DNA from 2 places in the Ruminococcus sp. RTP21484sp1_RTP21277st1_D2_RTP21277_210401 genome. Region 2 is predicted to be linked to the other one. Evidence: predicted binding sites of a transcription regulator. Region 2 holds the regulator's gene; the other holds the start of a gene.
What was found. The regulator Rex, encoded in region 2, represses fermentation and respiration genes when NADH is low (regulators of the CRP and FNR family bind a similar motif). The targets are predictions, from matches to a motif close to ATTGTTAANNNNTTAACAAT.

Region 1: a site for Rex is predicted at 2,422-2,441, ahead of gap (type I glyceraldehyde-3-phosphate dehydrogenase). Genes of this name have one in related genera too.

The regions. Positions count from the first base shown of each region.
Region 1 covers NZ_JBCOMJ010000006.1:72,972-83,053, reverse strand. The annotation lists gene AB5706_RS06265 (cation-translocating P-type ATPase) at 1-1,174, shown strand, start outside; gene AB5706_RS06260 (histidinol-phosphatase HisJ family protein) at 1,353-2,186, opposite strand; gene gap (type I glyceraldehyde-3-phosphate dehydrogenase) at 2,556-3,575, shown strand; gene AB5706_RS06250 (phosphoglycerate kinase) at 3,718-4,911, shown strand; gene tpiA (triose-phosphate isomerase) at 5,100-5,852, shown strand; gene AB5706_RS06240 (Rrf2 family transcriptional regulator) at 6,450-6,899, opposite strand; gene AB5706_RS06235 (DUF3786 domain-containing protein) at 7,209-7,835, shown strand; gene AB5706_RS06230 (TetR/AcrR family transcriptional regulator) at 7,757-8,404, opposite strand; gene AB5706_RS06225 (ATP-binding protein) at 8,573-9,343, shown strand; gene AB5706_RS06220 (ATP-binding protein) at 9,361-10,082, shown strand, end outside.
Region 2 covers NZ_JBCOMJ010000040.1:34,227-44,308, reverse strand. The annotation lists gene AB5706_RS20620 (NCS2 family permease) at 1-687, opposite strand, end outside; gene AB5706_RS20615 (chloride channel protein) at 958-2,244, opposite strand; gene AB5706_RS20610 (S8 family peptidase) at 2,486-3,322, shown strand; gene AB5706_RS20605 (2-isopropylmalate synthase) at 3,520-4,890, shown strand; gene AB5706_RS20600 (NADP-dependent isocitrate dehydrogenase) at 4,945-6,150, shown strand; gene abc-f (ribosomal protection-like ABC-F family protein) at 6,303-8,216, opposite strand; gene AB5706_RS20590 (redox-sensing transcriptional repressor Rex) at 8,495-9,148, shown strand; gene AB5706_RS20585 (NAD(P)H-hydrate dehydratase) at 9,228-10,082, shown strand, end outside.

The DNA.
Region 1 (10,082 bases), on a different contig from region 2:
TTATGGAAAAGAAGGCTTACGTGTTCTGGTGTTGGCGCATAGCCCAAACCTGAATCGGGAGAATGAGCTTCCGGAAGGGTTAAAGCCGGTTGCGTTATTTATGCTCACTGACATTATCAGGGATAATGCCCCTGAAACCCTGGCATTTTTCAAAGACCAGGGCGTAGATCTGAAAGTGATCTCCGGTGATGATCCTGTGACTGTTTCTGCCATTGCAAAAAAAGCAGGCCTGGAGAATGCAGATAAATATATTGATGCCACCACTATCACTACACCGGAGGATATGGAGCGTGCCGTTGCAGAGTGTTCCGTATTCGGCCGTGTAACCCCGCAGCAGAAGAAAGAGATGGTGCTTGCCCTTCAGAAACAGAAGCATACAGTTGCCATGACCGGTGACGGTGTGAACGATGTTCTGGCACTGAAAGAGGCAGACTGCAGCGTAGTTATGGCAGAGGGAAGTGACGCTGCCAAGAACATTGCAAATGTAGTCCTTATGGATTCTAATTTCGCTGCTATGCCGGAGATTGTGAACCAGGGACGCCGTGTGGTGAACAACATCCGCACCGCAGCTTCCATGTTCCTGATCAAAACTATTTTCTCTGCGCTGCTGTGTCTGATTACTATTTTCTGGGGCGATAGCTATCCGTTTGAGCCAATTCAGATGTCCCTGATCAGTGCCTGTGCAGTGGGTATCCCAACCTTCCTGCTCGCCCAGGAAAACAACTTCAACAAGATTGAGAGTGGTTTTCTGCGTTATGTATTTATGAATGCATTCCCAGCAGCAGTCACCATCACGGGATGTGTATTTACCATTATGCTGGTCTGCCAGAACGTTTACCATAGCAATGTAATGCTGAGTACAGCCTGTTTCCTGGTAACAGGATGGAATTACATGGCAGCTTTGAAGACGGTATACGCGCCGCTTAGCAGGTACAGGAAAATCATTATTTACGGTATGCAGTTTATTTTCTTCTTTGCAGCCGTATGTGTGCAGAACCTGCTTGCACTTGGCTCACTGGAGTTCGGAATGATCATCCTGGTATTTATCCTGATGACCTTCTCTCCGGTCATAATCGAAGTTATCACAGAATGGTGCAGATCTTTGTATAACAAGGCACATGAGAAGGAAAAGAAAGGAATTATTTCTCTGTTTTTGGAGAAAGTGCAGAAATAATGACTGACCTGGTCTTGAGTGGCAATCAAAAATAATACCTCAAGCTGAATTTGAAAAGAAACGCAAAAAATGCTTCATCGCTTATTCTGGCGATGAGGCATTTTTTTAACACGTTCTAAAAGCCGGGCTGATGTGAGAAGCTGATCGCTTCTGCAGTGCATGGCAAAATAGGGTTTCCTTATAGCTTTACAAAGGTTGGTTTCCGGTTTTCAAATACTGTATAATATTCAAATCCGCATTCTTTCAGTACCTTTGATGCTTTGTCAAAGGCATAGCCGATTTTATCCGGTGTATGCGCGTCAGCACCAATGGTGATGATTTCACCCCCTAGTTCTTTATAACGTCGGATGATATCCGTACATGGGTTTGGCTCTCCAAGCCTGTAGTGATAACCGCCGGTGTTGACCTCCAGTCCTACATTTGTGTCTGCCAGTTTTTTCAGAATCGCATCCAGAATGTTCCGATATTTTTTATAAGAATAAAACTGGTTCTTGTTTGGACCGTAGCGGACAATATAATCCAGATGTCCATAAGTGTCCATTTCATGAAATGCATCCAGATTCTCCAGAATGGATTCGAAATATTCAAGGTAGGCCTGTTCCTCGTTCCTGCCCTGGAAAAATTCCGGGTAGTAGGGGTCGGCACCGTGGACTACGTGAGAAGAACCAATCACGAAATCGAAAGGATATTCTTTTAAAAGATTGTGAAAATATTGTTTAAGATGAAGCTGCAAACCGATCTCAATACCGAAATGGATGTGAATCTGATTCTTGTAGGTCTCTTTCAGTTCGTTGAGTTTGGTGTAATAGGCGGGAATATCCAGGGCAAATTCCAGGTCATCCGGAGTTGGTGGATAGTCTGGATCCAGATGCTCTGTAAAGCAGATTCCCTTAAACCCCAGTGCAATGGCCTGGCGGATCATATCCTCAGTGGGAGTGCCGGAATCTGCGGAAAATTCAGAATGCATGTGGCAGTCCCACAAAACTCCGGGAGAGTTGGAAAGTATTTTCATAATAACCTCCTTATGAATTATAAACCAAGCAAAGTATTTTAAAAATATATTTTCTGTAAATATAAAGATATATTTTATGGATAAGTGTACAGCGAAGGAACATGTGAAAAAAATTCTTCCTACACGAAAAAGAAAGGAAAAAATGTGCATAAATGCTGCCACTGTGTCATAAAAGGGACTTAATTGTCTCATTTGAGAGCAGTATATCATATCAGAGGATATTTGTGGCAATTTGCTTGTTATTTTTTTGAAAATAGGCTTGAATTTTTGTTCGGAATTAGGTACAATACGCTATAGGTTGATGTTTCTTTCACAAAGATTGAAGCACTCACATAATTTTTACCATTTAATTCATAGGAGGAATTTATCATGGCAGTAAAAGTTGCAATTAATGGTTTTGGACGTATTGGTCGTCTTGCATTCCGTCAGATGTTCGGTGCAGAAGGATTTGAAATCGTTGCTATCAACGACTTAACATCTCCTAAAATGCTCGCTCACTTATTAAAATATGACTCAACTCAGGGAAGATATGCTCTTGCAGATACAGTAGTAGCTGGAGAGGATTCCATCACAGTTGACGGAAAAGAAATCAAAATTTATGCAAAAGCTAACGCTGCTGAGCTTCCATGGGGAGAGATCGGTGTAGACGTAGTTCTTGAGTGTACTGGATTCTATACATCCAAAGACAAAGCTCAGGCTCATATCGATGCAGGTGCTAAACACGTTATCATTTCCGCTCCGGCTGGAAACGACCTTAAGACAATCGTTTACAATGTAAACCATGAGACTCTTACAAAAGAGGATCACATCATTTCCGCAGCTTCCTGTACAACAAACTGCTTAGCTCCAATGGCTAAAGCACTTAATGATCTTGCTGCAATCAAATCCGGTATCATGTGCACAATCCACGCTTACACAGGCGATCAGATGACACTTGACGGACCGCAGAGAAAAGGCGATCTGAGAAGATCCCGTGCAGCTGCAGTTAACATCGTTCCGAACAGCACAGGTGCTGCTAAAGCAATCGGTCTTGTTATCCCAGAACTGAACGGCAAACTGATCGGTTCCGCACAGCGTGTTCCAACCCCAACAGGTTCTACTACAATCCTTACAGCAGTTGTTGAAGGAAATGTAACTAAAGAGCAGATCAACGCAGCTATGAAAGCAGCTTCTAACGAGTCCTTCGGATACAACGAAGATGAGATCGTTTCCAGCGATATCGTTGGTATGAGATTTGGTTCTCTGTTCGATGCTACTCAGACAATGGTTCTTCCACTTGAGAATGGCACAACAGAGGTTCAGGTTGTTTCCTGGTATGATAATGAGAACTCCTACACAAGCCAGATGGTTCGTACAATCAAACACTTTGGCAAACTGCTTAACGCTTAATCAGAAGCAGAGTAGGGTTTTCGAATGCTGACAAGCTATGGCTGACAGCATATGAATAAGACTCAGAGAAGGGTCCGGTCTGAATAGGACCGGACCCTTTTGTCTGTATAAAAAGTTAAATTTTATAAGGAGGCATAACAAGATGCTGAATAAGAAATCTGTTGATGACATCAACGTAAAAGGCAAAAGAGTCCTCGTAAGATGTGACTTCAATGTACCTCTGCAGGACGGTAAGATTACAGATGAGAACCGTCTGGTAGCAGCTCTTCCTACAATCAAGAAGCTTGTTGCAGATGGTGGAAAGATTATCCTTTGCTCTCACCTTGGAAAACCGAAAGGAGAGCCGAAACCGGAGCTTTCTCTTGCACCTGTTGCTAAACGTCTCACAGAACTTCTCGGACAGGAAGTGAAATTCGTTCCAAGCCCGGTTGTTGTAGATGACACTGTAAAAGCAGCAGTAGCTGACATGAAAGACGGCGAGATCATTCTTCTTGAGAACACTCGTTATCGTGCAGAAGAGACTAAGAACGGTGATGAATTCAGCAAGGAACTTGCTTCTCTTTGCGATGTATTTGTAAACGATGCATTTGGTACCGCTCATAGAGCACACTGCTCTAATGTTGGTGTTACCAAATATGTAGATACAGCTGTTGTTGGATATCTGATGCAGAAAGAAATCGATTTCCTCGGAAACGCTGTAAACAATCCTGACAGACCATTCGTAGCTATCCTTGGCGGCGCTAAGGTTTCCAGCAAGATTTCTGTTATCAACAACCTTCTTGACAAGGTAGATACTCTGATCATCGGTGGTGGAATGTCCTACACATTCTCCAAGGCTATGGGCGGACATATCGGAAAATCCCTTTGCGAGGATGATTATCTTCAGTATGCATTAGACATGATGAAGAAAGCAGAAGATAAAGGCGTTAAGCTTCTTCTTCCTGTAGATAACAGAATCGGAGATGACTTCTCCAACGACTGCAACATCCAGGTTGTAAAACGTGGCGAGATTCCGGATGGCTGGGAAGGAATGGACATCGGACCAGAGACAGAGAAACTTTTCGCTGACGCTGTAAAAGATGCCAAGACAGTTGTTTGGAACGGACCGATGGGCTGCTTCGAAATGCCGAACTTCGCTCGTGGTACGGAGGCTGTTGCTAAGGCTCTTGCTGATACAGATGCTACCACTATCATCGGTGGTGGTGATTCCGCAGCAGCTGTTAACATCCTCGGCTATGGTGACAAGATGACACACATCTCCACAGGTGGCGGTGCATCTCTTGAATTCCTGGAAGGAAAAGAGTTACCAGGTGTAGCAGCAGCTAACGATAAATAAATAGAGCACTTAATGAAAGCAAGCTGTAAGCGCAGCTTGAATTATGTGCGAATTTGGTTCGAAGGAACTTAATGAGAGCAAGCCAACGGCGCAGACCAGCTGATTTTCATATATGGTGATGTCGCCTGCCGGCGACATGTCCGTTTAGTGAATCGGACTTCCTTATTACACAAAAGGAGATATATAAAATGTCTAGAAAGAAAATTATTGCCGGAAACTGGAAAATGAACATGACTCCAAGTGAGGCAGTTAAATTAGTAGAAACTTTAAAACCATTAGTAGCAAACGATGACGTTGACGTAGTATTCTGCGTACCGGCTATCGATATTCTTCCTGTAGTTGAGGCTGCAAAAGGCTCCAATATCCAGGTAGGTGCTGAGAACATGTATTTCGAGGAGAAAGGTGCTTTCACAGGCGAGATTTCCCCGAACATGCTTACAGACGCTGGTGTTAAATACGTAGTTCTCGGACACTCTGAGAGAAGAGAGTACTTCGCTGAGACAAGCGAAACTGTAAACAAAAAAATGCTTAAAGCATTTGAGCACGGAATCACTCCAATTATGTGCTGTGGAGAGACTCTTGATCAGAGAGAGCAGGGCGTAACTATGGACTTCATCCGTCAGCAGGTTAAAGTTGGTTTCCAGAACGTTACAGCTGATCAGGCTAAAACAGCCGTTATCGCTTACGAGCCAATCTGGGCTATCGGAACTGGTAAAACAGCTACAACTGAGCAGGCTCAGGAAGTTTGCGCAGGAATCCGTGCTTGCATCGCTGAGATCTATGATGAGGCAACTGCAGCAGCAATCCGCATCCAGTACGGCGGATCTGTAAACGCTAAGACAGCTCCGGAGTTATTTGCTCAGGCAGACATCGACGGAGGTCTTGTAGGCGGTGCATCCTTGAAACCAGAGTTCGGCGATATCGTAAACTATAACAAATAATAAAATAATAGCTATTTTTTAGCTAATGTGTCCAAGCGAGAAGTAATTAAACGCCCCTAAACACAAGGATGATTGGTAAATATTACCAATTGAATTGTGGGTAGGGGCGTTTTATAATTTACCTACTATCACCTTTTGGTATCACTTTTGGAAGGAAAAATCACTGTCATTCAAATAAGCAGAAATAATGAAATTAGGTATCGTTATTACGAGGCCGATTTCATAAATGTCCATATAAGTTGTTAAATGCCTTTAGACGCTGATAGCTAGAGCATTTAGCGGATTTCCGACTTGGATAAAACTCTATATAAATTCATGTAATTTTTTGAAAAATGGCCCACTTTGTGGCCTACTAACTTTTGATCGAAGTCCTAATATGGTAAGAAGAAGCGCCTGTAGGAACGCTTCTTTTTTTCTGTACAGGAAAGACCGCCTGTGGTGCGCTGCTGAATTTAAAAATGCCCGCACGGAGGCGGGCATGATAACAAGAAAATCCCTGGATTAGAAAATATAAAAATTTTACTCGCCAAATCGTTATCAGATTCTTCATCATTTAGAAGATAATCCATATCTGGAAGTCCATTCTCGTTTCTCCTGCTATATAATATTTTGTAAATCATTTTGCATGGATGTTCGCTGATAATAAGTATTTATGATATCCTGTAAAGTAATTGTATTCATCTTTTCTTCAGTGTTTTTTTGAATTTCATTATAGAATCCCTGCAAGGACAACTGAATATTAATGCCAACGCCACAATCAGGGTTGGTATGAGTATCTAAATGAAGTAGCGGTTTCTCGCCCTCCACTGCTTTATAAATATCCAGCAACGTAATCTGGTCTGCTGGTTTTGAAAGAGAAGGACGGGCATGTCCGGCTACACTGGTCATAAGTTCGGCCTTTTTTAGTTTTAACATGAGCTGGCGTACAAAGCCGGGATTTGTATGGACACTTTCTGCAATTGAGGCACTGGAGAGTGAGTTTTCCTGGTTGATAGCAATCAGAACCATTACATGGACAGTATCGCTTAATTTCGTTGAGTATTTCATGATAAGAAACTCCTTGTAGTATGATATAATGATTTTGGTTTCACGTTTTTGAGGCGAAAATATTTCTGGTTTGTCAAAAACATCCCAAGTTCTCAACAGCTCTTTTTAATGTGTTGAGAAACAGTACATATTTTTTATTTTGATGATTGTACATAATATAATTACAACTATAATGAAACTTAAAGGAAAAGTCAACACAGGAATGGATAAAAGAGAATCCGGATAAAGCCAGATTTATGAAAATACCAAAATCCTTGCATAAACATTGATTATTATATGATGCGATAAAATATCAACAAAGGAGAACTTATGGAATACAAAAATCAAACAGAAAATCGTGCATTTCAGGAAATGTTGCAGGCAGCAGTAAAACGGCTGCAAAATCGCTCCGGAGAGGATCTTGCTGCAAAAAGTGGGGCTGTTTTTCAAAGCAGCCGAAATGTGCTTGAAGTACAGAGCTTTTACGAAAAGATTGAAATTCAACTCCCTGAGTTTCGTATTAACTCAGACATGGACGAATGGCATTATCTGACATTGCTGCATTATCTGGATATGGCCGATGGAACAGAAGGTTCACAGAAGCTCATTACTTTTGGTAACCTGAAAGATGGATTGATTCGAGGAACCAAGTTTGACCGGACCGCAGAGCAGAAACTGGAAAAGCTTTTGCGGGATAAAGATCCTGAGAAAATTCAGAAAGCATGTAAAAACCTGGGTGCAGAATTTACAGAGACAAAGGCGGATTTGTGTGCTGTTTTTCCAGTTCTGCCAAGATATCCGGTAACTTTAAAGATATGGTTTGCAGATGAAGAATTTCCTGTATCTGGCAAAATATTTCTTCAGGATCATGCCGATCATTATCTAAGTGTAGAAGATGCGGTAACAGTTGGAGAAATTTTGCTGCAAAAATTATCGGAAGCATTTTCTTCCCTCTGATCATGAATCAGAAAACTTTCCAGTCCGGCTTTGATAAATTTGTCAATTGTTGTCTGGATCTGTTTCCAGTCATTACAGTGATTGCGGAGCATCAGTCTGTTGATGGAAAGGCAGCCATTCATTTGAAAATAAAAAACCGATTCTGCCTGTTCAAAGGTCAGGAGGCTGTGTGACATAAGCCAGGTCACATAGCCTTCTTTTGTATTTTCTGCTATTTTTTCCAGAAGAATAGGGGCAATTGCATCATCCAGAAACAGTGCCCTGTATTGTGATTCCATCTGTATTTTCTGACAGAACGGATAGGAACAGCTTTTTTGATTTAGACAGAATAAATGATCTACCGTTGTTAACATATCCTGAGTCATATCATTAAAAATATCTGATAATACATCATGGATATCGTAGTAATGAAGATAAAAAGTGCCACGGTTGATTTCAGCATTTTTGCAGATCTCTGTAACTGTAATTTTCGTAAAACTTTTCTGCTTTAACAATTCTAAGAACGTATCTTTTATGGTTTGCCTGGTATAGCGGGTACGGCGATCTTGTTTTCTCGTTTTTTCTGACATTATATACTCCTGTATTAGTTAGTATCATATAATTTCTCAACAATTTTTCTGATGTGTTGAGTAACCATACAAATCTCACAGACTGATTATTGTAATTTATATAGTAACAACTATAATGAGGTTTAAAGAAAAAGTCAACAGATTGTTCAGAATTTTAGGAGGAAAAACATGGGACATGTAATTGCAGTATCAGGAAAAGGTGGCGTAGGAAAAACAACTCTTTGTGGATTGTTGATCCAGTATTTATGTGAAAGCGGAAAACGTCCGGTCCTGGCGGTGGATGCAGATGCAAATGCAAATTTGAACGAAGTGCTCGGTGTTGAGCCGGAGGTCACACTTGGGGAGCTGAGAGAGGAAATTGAGCGGGCAGGCGTAGATCCACGATATCAGATTCCATCTGGTATGACGAAACAGGCATATCTGGAAATGCGTCTTTCTGATGCGATTGCGGAAGAAGACGATTATGATTTGATGGTAATGGGGCGAACCCAGGGACAGGGCTGCTATTGTTTTGTAAATGGTCTTGTGCAGACCCAGGTTCAGAAACTGCAAAGCCATTATCCATATATTGTGGTTGATAACGAAGCAGGTATGGAACATATCAGCAGAGGAATCCTGCCAATGATGGAAGTTGCGATTCTTGTAAGTGACTGTTCCAGAAGAGGTGTTCAGGCAGCCGGACGTATTGCAAAGCTGATGAAGGAATTAAACTTTAAACCACAGAAAACCGGATTAATCGTGAATCGTGTTCCAGATGGAAAACTGGATGCCGGAACTCTGGAAGAAATCCGAAATCAGGGACTGGAACTGTTAGGGGTTGTACCACATGATGACCAGGTATATCAGTATGACTGTGATGGAAAGCCGATCATACGGCTTCCGAAAGATTCTCCTGTAAGAAGTGCATTGGAAGGAATTGTAAAGAAGTTGGGATTGTGAGCTGGAGGATTGAAAGTATGAAGATTACAGTATGTGGCAAAGGTGGCTGTGGAAAAAGTACAGTATCAGCACTGCTTGCCAAAGAATTTGAACGAATGGGAAAGACTGTTCTTGTAGCTGATTCTGATGAATCAAATTATGGACTGCATCGCCAACTTGGTGTAAAGCTTCCAAGGGATTTTACAGAGTATTTTGGTGGTAAGGAGAAAGCTTTTAAAACAATGATGGCAGGAGAGATTCTTGATACTGTGAAGTTGTCTGCATTTGCAAAAAAGTTCTATTCGGAACCATTTACATTGAATGAGATACCCGAAGAATATATTTCACGAAACAATGGCGTGATGCTTATTTCCAGTGGAAAAATACATCAGGCAAATGAAGGCTGTGCCTGCACAATGAATAGTATTTTAAAGCAATTTATCAAACATCTGACGGTAGGAGAAAATGAAGTTGTATTGTTGGATATGGAAGCTGGCGTAGAGCATTTTGGACGTGGTGTAGATAACAGTGTGGATTTAATCTTAATGATCGTAGATCCTTCTTTTGAATCATTGAAATTGACGAAAAAAATCCAACAGCTAGGGGACAGCATTGGGAAAACTGTATTTTTTGTGTTAAATAAAGTAAATGAATTGGTTTTGCCAACAATGTTGGAGTCTATTGACGATCAGAGTAAGGTGTTGGCAGTTATTTCAACAGATACAGAAATCGCAAGAAAGGGATTGGTTGGAGATGAACT
Region 2 (10,082 bases):
ATTTGGAACATAAAGCCCCACAAACTGACAGAGGATTCCAAGTGCCCATGTAATAAGGATGCCCCACAGGATACCACCTTTTACATTCTTTACAAGAAGAATGCCGGTAACAAGTACTCCAATCAAGGCAAGAAGAACAGTGATTCCAAGGTAATTGAAAGAACCATCTGACATGGAGCCCTTAAAGGAGAACATGCTTACCAGTGTGGAATCATTGTTTACAACGATCTTTGCATTCTGCAGACCAATAAATGCGATGAAAAGACCGATTCCAACAGAAACTGCGTGTTTCAGTGTCATAGGAATGGAGTTAAAAATTGCTTCACGTACATTAGTAAGGGAAAGCAGGATAAAGATGATACCTTCCACAAATACAGCAACCAGAGCCTGCTGCCAGGAATAACCCATGCCAAGAACTACGGTATATGCAAAGTATGCATTCAGTCCCATACCAGGTGCCAGGACAAACGGGTAATTGGATAACAGTGCCATCAGGCAGGTTGCAATGAAGGATGAAAGTGCAGTAGCAGTAAAGACTGCACCCCGGTCCATTCCGGCAGCGGAAAGGATGTTGGGATTGACAGCGAGGATGTAAGCCATGGTCATGAATGTGGTAATACCGGCCATGATTTCGGTCTTCACGTCAGTGTGGTTTTCCTTCAGGTGAAAAAGTTTTTCAAGGTTCATAAATGTACCCCCTTCTTTTTGCGGCACTTAAGTGCCGTTTTTTATAGTTTACAGGAATGTCTCGTCTGTTGCCTGGTGCAGTTTAGTAAATAACTATTTCACTCCGCAGATAAGTAAATGAAAATAGTTATTTCATGAAAACGACACTAGCCACGCGTGCAACATGGACTCCTGCAAATTTCAGCGTCTGTATATTTTGCAGCTGATACATATTCAGGAAGAATAATTTTCGTCCAATTTCTACAAAATAAACGTCAGCGATACTTATACTTACATCTTTGTGTGTTTATTTATATATTTGGCTTTGTATTTAGAATATACAATCGTCTGATCTTTATACAGCCCATAATATCCAGAAGCTGCATAGCTGATAGAAACGGCAATCAGATAGAAGGACACTCCCTTAAAGCCAAACATTTCAAAGGCAATCAGAATAGAAGTAATCGGGCAGTTCGTCACACCACAGAAAACAGCCGCCATTCCGCAGGCTGCGCAAAGGGAGGGAGAAAGTCCTATCAGCTGTCCTGCCATGCATCCGAAAGTGGCGCCTACGCAGAAAGACGGAACGATTTCACCTCCGCGAAAACCAGCCTTCATAGTCAGTGCAGTGAGGAGCATTTTCCAGAAGAAAGCCATATAATTGGTGTCTCCGGTCTCCACTGCTTTCTCAATAAGCTCAGCACCGGCTCCCATGTAGTCCGTAGTTCCAAGAATCAGTGTAATAAAAATAACCAGAACGGCACCGGCCACTACCCGTGCATATTTATTAGAAAAAAACCGGCCGTAGAATCTGGCTGTCTCATTTAAAATAATACAGAAGACAATACTGATCACTGCACATCCAAGGGCTACCACGCCCATTTTCAGCCCTGTTTCCAGGGAAAGTGCAGGAATATTTACTACGTGAAAAGCTTCTGGCGTAACGCCCATACCAGCCGCAAAACGGGATGCGATCAAAGATGCGATCATACAAGGCATAAGAGCTGTATAATACATAACCCCTACACTGACCACTTCCAAGGAAAAAACAGCTGCAGCCATTGGTGTGCCAAATAGTGCAGAGAAAGCAGCACTCATACCACACATAACGATCACATGACGGTCTTCCTCATCAAGATGGATCCATCTGCCAAGAAGATTGGCAATGCTGCCACCAAGCTGAATAGCTGCACCCTCACGTCCTGCTGAACCACCGGCAAGATGTGTCAATGCAGTCGAAATAAAAATCAGCGGACCAGATCTCCAGGGCACATCATCCTGGGAACGGACTGTAGAAAGGACTTGATTCGTGCCGCCATCGTCTTTTCCGAATTTCTCATAAAGAAATACGATGCAAAGTCCGAACAGGGGCAAGAGAAAAAAGGTCCACAGATGTGCCTTGCGGTAACCGGTCACTGCCTTCAGCACAAAAGAAAATAAAGTACTGAAAGCTCCCGCTATACATCCTACCACCACTGCCAGAAGCAGCCACTTAAGCAGGTTCCCCATGTCACGTCTGATAGCTCCGGAGTAATAGCGAAATTTGTCCTCCGGAGTCTGCCTGTTGTCTTTTTCCATAGTATTTTCGTCCTCTCATGTATAGTTGTGACTTACTCCATTTTGTCACCTGAAATAATTGTTTGATATTACTGGAAAATTCCTTTTATAAATACGAATTTATGCGTATTTTCATTATACTATATACGCTCAGAAAAAGCGACAAAAATTTTTGAGAATTTCAAAAATTGTCTATAATTTTAAAGCAGATTGGAAAATGGAAACATAATTTATTATAAGTTTCTTTTTATCGGGGAAAATAATGGAAAAATCCTTTTATACCGGAAAAGGAATCGGTGTGTGTATTCTGGATACCGGGATTTATGAGCATATAGATTTTACTGGCAGGATCTGGGCTTTTTATGATTTCCTGGCTTTTAAAAGGCGGCCTTATGACGATAATGGACATGGCACCCATGTAGCCGGGCTGGTGGCAGGAGATGGCACTGCTTCCATGGGAAAATACAGAGGCGCAGCACCTGGCTGCGGAATCATTTCCCTGAAGGTGCTTGACCGTTATGGAACGGGCAGTCAGGATGACGTGCTGCGGGCTCTTCGGTGGATTCGGGAAAACAGGCAGCAGTACAGGATCCGGGTGGTAAATATTTCTGTGGGAACTACCTGTAATTCAAAAAGAAACCATGCCAGGCTTCTGGAAAGTGTGGAGCAGCTGTGGGATGAAGGAGTGGTAGTGGTCACAGCTGCCGGAAACCAGGGACCAAGGCCGAGCAGTATCACAGCTCCGGGAAGCAGCAAAAAAGTGATCACAGTGGGCTCCAGCGATTTGTTGGAAGGGCGCAGTGCTATTTCAGGGAGAGGACCAACGGCGGAATGCGTGTGCAAGCCGGATATTGTGGCACCTGGAAATAAGATCATGTCCTGCGTGCCTGGAAAACCTTATTCCTATGGTGTGAAAAGCGGCACCTCTATGTCTACGCCTCTGGTGACAGGTGCCATTGCCTGTGCTTTGGAAAAAAATCCTGCACTTACCAATACGGATATCAAAACTATGCTGATGAATAGCGCAGAGGATATGGGACTGCCTCAAAACCTGCAAGGGTGGGGGAAATTTAACCGCAGAAAGTTTCTGAAAATGTAAAAGCAGCCAATTGTGTGAAAAGGATTTCTGCTTAAGTGATTTGAAGAAATGTACGAAAAAGAATACACAAACTTTGATAAAGAATTATCACTTTACAGTATAAAAGCACTTGACGAAGTCGCTTTAAGTGAGTAAAATGGACAGCAAGAGTTCCAAGAGATGAGGAGGAAATATCTATGGAAAACAGACGTGTTTCTATGAATCGCCACACAAACCTGCTTCAGTTAGAGGAGCATATGTATCCGCTTGTGGATGTTGCAACTCCCAATGTATTCCGAAATCTTTTTCCATATTCTGAAGTACCGAAGATTGCATTCAACGACCGAGTCGTTCCACATCATATGCCAGATGACATCTGGATCACCGATACGACATTCCGTGATGGCCAGCAGTCCAGAGCACCATACAGCACTGAGCAGATCGTAAGGATTTATGATTACCTTCATAAGCTGGGCGGACCGGAAGGAAGGATTCGTGCTTCTGAATTTTTCCTTTACAGTAAGAAAGACCGTGATGCTGTTGAGAAATGTATGGAGAGAGGCTATGAGTTCCCTGAGGTTACCAGCTGGATCCGTGCAAATAAGAAGGACTTCCAGCTTGTCCGCGATATGGGTATGAGAGAGACCGGTATCCTGGTAAGCTGTTCCGATTATCATATTTTTTATAAGATGAAAATGACACGTAAACAGGCGATGGAGCATTATTTAAGCATTGTAAAAGAATGTCTGGAAATCGGTGTTTCTGTCCGTTGCCATCTTGAAGACATTACACGAGCTGATATTTATGGCTATGTTATCCCATTCTGCCTTGAGCTGATGAAGCTTCGCCAGCAGTACGGCATTCCGGTTAAGGTTCGCTGCTGTGATACCATGGGCTACGGTGTTAACTATCCTGGTGCCGTGATCCCTCGTTCTGTACCTGGTATTATTTATGGTATTATGGTTCATGCAGGCGTTCCTTCTGAACTGATCGAGTGGCATGGACATAACGACTTCTATAAGGCAGTCAGCAACTCCACAACAGCATGGCTGTATGGTGCGTGTGGTGTTAATACTTCTTTGTTTGGTATCGGAGAGCGTACCGGAAATACACCTCTTGAGGCAATGGTATTTGAATATGCACAGCTTCGCGGAAACCTTGGTGGTATGGATACAACGGTTATCACAGAGCTTGCTGAGTACTATGAGAAAGAGATTGGCTACCACATACCGGAAAGAACTCCCTTCGTTGGAAAGAACTTCAATGTAACAAGAGCTGGTATCCACGCCGACGGACTTCTGAAAAATGAGGAAATCTATAATGTATTTGATACCGAGAAATTCCTGAACCGCCCGGTTGAGGTTGCCGTTTCCAATACTTCCGGAGCTGCCGGAATCGCACACTGGATCGACAGCCATTATCGCCTGAAGGGCGACCAGAAGGTTGATAAGAACAGCGAGCTTGTAAAGATGATCAAGTCCTGGGTTGACCAGCAGTATGAGGATGGCCGTGTTACTGTGCTTTGTGATACAGAACTTGAAGCAATTGTAGCAGAGACTTGCCAGAGACTTGGAATTACGTTAAAATAGGGTTGCTGCGGACATAGTTCACAGTTACCACAAAACATATACTAGGAGGTAATAATGGGTAAAATTCAAATGCAGACCCCTCTTGTTGAGATGGATGGGGACGAGATGACCAGAATTCTGTGGCAGTTGATCAAGGATGAGCTTCTTCTTCCTTTTATTGATCTGAAGACAGAATACTATGATCTTGGACTGGAATACAGAAATGAGACTGATGACCAGGTAACTATAGATGCAGCGGAAGCCACCAAGAAATACGGAGTTGCTGTTAAATGTGCCACCATTACCCCGAATAAAGCCAGAATGTCTGAGTACAATCTGAAGAAAATGTACAAAAGCCCTAACGGAACTATTCGTGCAATCCTGGATGGAACTGTTTTTCGTGCTCCCATTGTGGTAAAGGGAATCGAGCCATGTGTGAAGAACTGGAAGAAACCTATCACCATTGCCCGTCATGCTTACGGCGATGTATATAAGAATGCCGAGATGTACATTGACAAACCAGGAGATGCTATGCTGGTATTCAAAGGAGAAGACGGCGAGGAGAGAACGGAGCTGATCCATCACTTTGATACTCCAGGCGTGATCCAGGGTGTTCATAACCTGGACAAATCCATTACCAGCTTTGCAAGATGCTGCTTTAATTATGCCTTAGATACGAAACAGGATCTGTGGTTTGGCGGCAAGGATACCATTTCCAAAACATACGATGGCAAATTTAAAGAAATATTCCATAATATTTATGAAGCTGAGTTTAAGGATAAATTTGAGGCAGCAGACATTACGTTCTTCTATAGTCTGATTGATGATGTAGTAGCCCGCGTAATGAAAGCAGAAGGCGGATTTATCTGGGGCTGTAAGAACTATGACGGAGATGTTATGAGTGACATGATTTCCTCTGCATTTGGTTCTCTGGCAATGATGACTTCTGTACTGGTTTCTCCGGATGGATATTATGAGTATGAGGCAGCTCACGGAACTGTACAGAGACATTACTATCGTCATCTGAAAGGAGAGGAGACCTCTACCAACTCTGTAGCAACAATCTTCGCCTGGACCGGTGCTCTGAGAAAAAGAGGTGAGCTGGATCAGAATCAGGAGCTTATAGAGTTCGCAGATAAGCTGGAGAAAGCAACCCTTTCCACCATCGAAGGCGGACAGATGACCAAAGACCTGGCACTGATTACTTCCTTAAAGAATGTAAAAGTCCTTAACAGCCGCGAGTTTATTCTTGCAATCAGAGAGAAGCTTGAAGCCATGTAATAAAACAGACAGCTTTTAAAAGTTATTTGAAGTAAAAATGTTAATATTGTTATAAAAAACAGGAACGGTTTCGGATATTTATATTCGAAATTCGTTCCTGTTTTTGAAATAAATATGAAATGTAAGGCTCAAAAGAACAGGTTACTGGTAATTTATGCCAGCTCCTCCCATTTTTCATAAAGCCCTTCCAGTTCTTCTGCTATAGCAGCTTTTTCCCGGCTGAGCTTCGTGCATTCTGCCACATTCGTACAGATATCTGGCAGAACCATGGTTTCATCAATTTCTTTATCCCTTGCTTCCAGTTCTTCAATCCGTGCTTCCACTTTCTTCAGCTCATTTTCCCGTTTTCTCTTCAGAGCCTGTTCCTCTTTCTGCTGCTGCCAGGTGAGTTTGGTTTCAGAGACGTTTTCCTTAACTTCCTGAGCTGCGGTCTCCTGAGCAGGAGCATAAATCCGGGTCATCTCATCCTTCTTTTCCAGATAGTAATCATAATCACCGATATAATTGACAATGGCCTGGTTGGTCAGATCCATAATGCGGGTAGCAGTCTGGTTAATAAAATAACGGTCATGGGAAACGTAGAGGACAGTTCCTGTGTAGCTGTTCAGTGCTTCCTCCAGAATCTCCTTGGATGCAATATCAAGATGGTTGGTAGGCTCATCCAGTATCAGGAAGTTGGCTTCTGAGAGCATCAGCTTCGCCAGGGAAACACGGCCACGTTCACCACCAGAGAGAGAGGAGATCAGCTTAAACACATCATCTCCTGTAAAAAGAAAAGCAGCCAGCATATTGCGGATTTCAGTCTCAGTGAGAGTCGGATATGTGTCTGATATCTCCTGGAAAATAGTTTTCTCCATATGCAGAACATGGTGTTCCTGATCATAGTATCCGATCTGAACCTTGGAACCCAAGGCAAAGCGTCCTGCATCAGCATCCACAATTCCATTGAGAATCTTCAAAATTGTGGTCTTACCAGTACCATTGTTGCCAATCAGGGCAACACGCTCCCCACGTTTGATTTCAAAATTAATATCTGTAAACAAAGTCTGTCCTGGGAAAGCCTTGGAAAGTCCTTCTACAGTAAGTACATCATTTCCACTGATAAAACGTGGTTCCAAGGAAATACGCATCTGGTTATCAATTTCAATTGGTTTCTCAATGCGCTGGATCTTGTCCAGCATTTTTACACGGCTCTCAGCACGCTTAATGGATTTCTCACGGTTAAAGGAGCGGAGCTTGGTGATAACAGCCTCCTGATGTTTGATCTCTCTTTGCTGGTTCAGGTAAGCCTTGTACTGGGCGTCACGCAGCTGCGCTTTTTTCAGGGCATAAGCGGAATAGTTGCCTTCGTACATTCTCATCTGGGCAGCCTCGATCTCCACGATCTTGGTAACTACCTTGTCCAGAAAATAACGGTCATGGGAAACGATAAATACAGCACCCGGGTAGTTGAGAAGATAGGTCTCAAGCCATGCAATGCTCTCCATATCCAGATGGTTGGTAGGCTCGTCCAGAAGGAGAATATCCGGTTTGGAAATCAGAAGCTTGCCAAGTGCAACCCGGGTTTTCTGACCTCCGGAAAGGTTCTCAATCTGTTTGCCGTAGTCTTCTTCTTCAAATCCAAGACCTTTTAAAACACCTACGATTTCACTTTTATAAGCGTAGCCGTTTTCCAGCTCAAACTGGTGAGTCAGGCGGGTGTAGCTGTTCATCAGGCTCTCAAGTTTGTCTCCTGCTACGTATTTCATTTCCTGCTCCAGAGAACGGATCTTGTCCTCCATATCCAAAATGTACTGCTTGGTGGTCATCAGTTCTTCGTAAATGGTGTGATGACCGTGGATATCCTGGTACTGGGCCAGATAACCGATCTTCTTATCCTTGGCAATGACCACCTGACCGGAATCCGCGGAAATCTCCTCCATGATAATACGAAGAAGAGTTGTTTTCCCCGCACCGTTATTGCCGATGAGAGCGGCCTTTTCCCGTTCTTCTATGTGAAAAGAAGCATCCTGCAGGATCACCTTTTCCCCAAAAGATTTGCAGATGCTCTGACATGATAAAATCATAAGTTCCTCCTTAAAAAGGCGGTTCTGTATACACAGAAACAGCATTATTAGAATGTTCAATAGTATATTATACTTGAAAAATTTATTTTTTGAAAGAATAATTGTCAAATCACAAAAAAATTTGCAAAAATTTGTAATTCTGCACAACTTTAATTGACAAGAAAATAACATTTCGGTATAATTGACATAGTGTTACGCGGGCTGCCGTTTACAGGTAATGTTCCGCGATGCGTTTTTAGCGGAAAAATACAGGCAGCGGAAACAAGGAGGGGAACATTTTGGATGCAAAAGAGATCTCAAAGGCGGTAATTAAGAGATTGCCAAGATATTATCGCTATCTGGGGGAGCTGATGGAAGAGAAGGTGGAACGTATATCTTCCAACGACCTGAGTAAAAAAATGCATGTGACTGCTTCACAGATCCGACAGGACTTAAATAATTTTGGCGGTTTTGGACAGCAGGGATATGGATATAATGTAGAATATCTTTATACAGAAATTGGTAAAATACTGGGATTGGACACCATTCATCCCATGATCATCCTGGGCGCAGGTAATCTGGGACAGGCACTTGCCAATTATGGAGACTTCGAAAAACGTGGCTTCCGTCTGGTTGGAATTTTTGATATAAACCCGGTCCTGGAGGGGATTTCTGTTCGCGGGATTGAGATTCGGATGATCAACAGTCTCCCGGAATTTATCAGGGAGAATCAGGTGGAGATTGCTATTTTAACCCTGCCGAAGAATAAGGCCAAGGAGATGGCGAAGGTTCTTATTGACAATGGAATCAAGGCAATCTGGAATTTTGCCCATACAGATCTTGACGCCCCGGAGGATGTGATCGTAGAGAACGTTCATCTGTCCGAGAGTCTGATGGCACTGTCTTACAACTTAAGCCAGTATCGTAACGAACATAAAGAAAACAAAGAATAAAAGTCAAAGAGGACTGCTGCTTGTCTCGCTGAAGGATTTACAGGAGACCGGGCGGCAGTTTTGCATTAGGAGTGGCCTTATGAAAAAAGTTGTAACCTGCAGTCAGATGAAGCTGCTTGACCATGGCACTATTCATAATATGCATGTTCCCTCCCTGGTTCTCATGGAGAGGGCAGCACTTGCCACAGCAGAAGAGATCCGGAAATATCTGGAAAAGAAAAACGGTTCTGCTAATTTGAAAAAAGAACGGATTCTGACCGTCTGCGGATCTGGCAATAACGGAGGTGACGGCATTGCCATTGCAAGACTTCTGCATCTGGCGGGAATTCGTTCTGAGATTTATCTTGCAGGAAATCCGGATAAAATGACAGAAGAAACCCGACATCAGTGGGATATTGCCATGAGCTACCAGGTACCGGTAATGAATAACCCTGTATGGGATGAATATACTGTTATAGTAGACGGAATTTTCGGCGTTGGACTCTCCAGGGAGATTACCGGGAATTACAAAGAGATAATTGACCATATGAATGAAGCTCCTGCGTATAAAGTAGCGGTGGATATTCCGTCTGGCATTCATGGAGATACGGGAGCTGTTCTTGGAACTGCTTTTGAGGCAGATCTTACCGTAACATTTGCATATAAAAAACGTGGACTTTGTCTGTATCCGGGAAGAGCTTATGCTGGCAGAATTGTGGTGGCGGATATTGGAATTTATGACCGGGACCGTGATGGCAGTGAGCTTGCAAGCAAGGCTGCCTGGCATATGGAAAAATCTGACGTGAAAACTCTTCCGGCAAGAAAACCATGGGGAAATAAAGGAACATTTGGCAAGGTCCTTCTTGTAGCGGGTTCGAAGGGAATGTGCGGAGCAGCCTGCCTGAGTGCCAGTGCAGCACTTCATGGAGGTGCCGGGATGGTGAAGATCCAGACT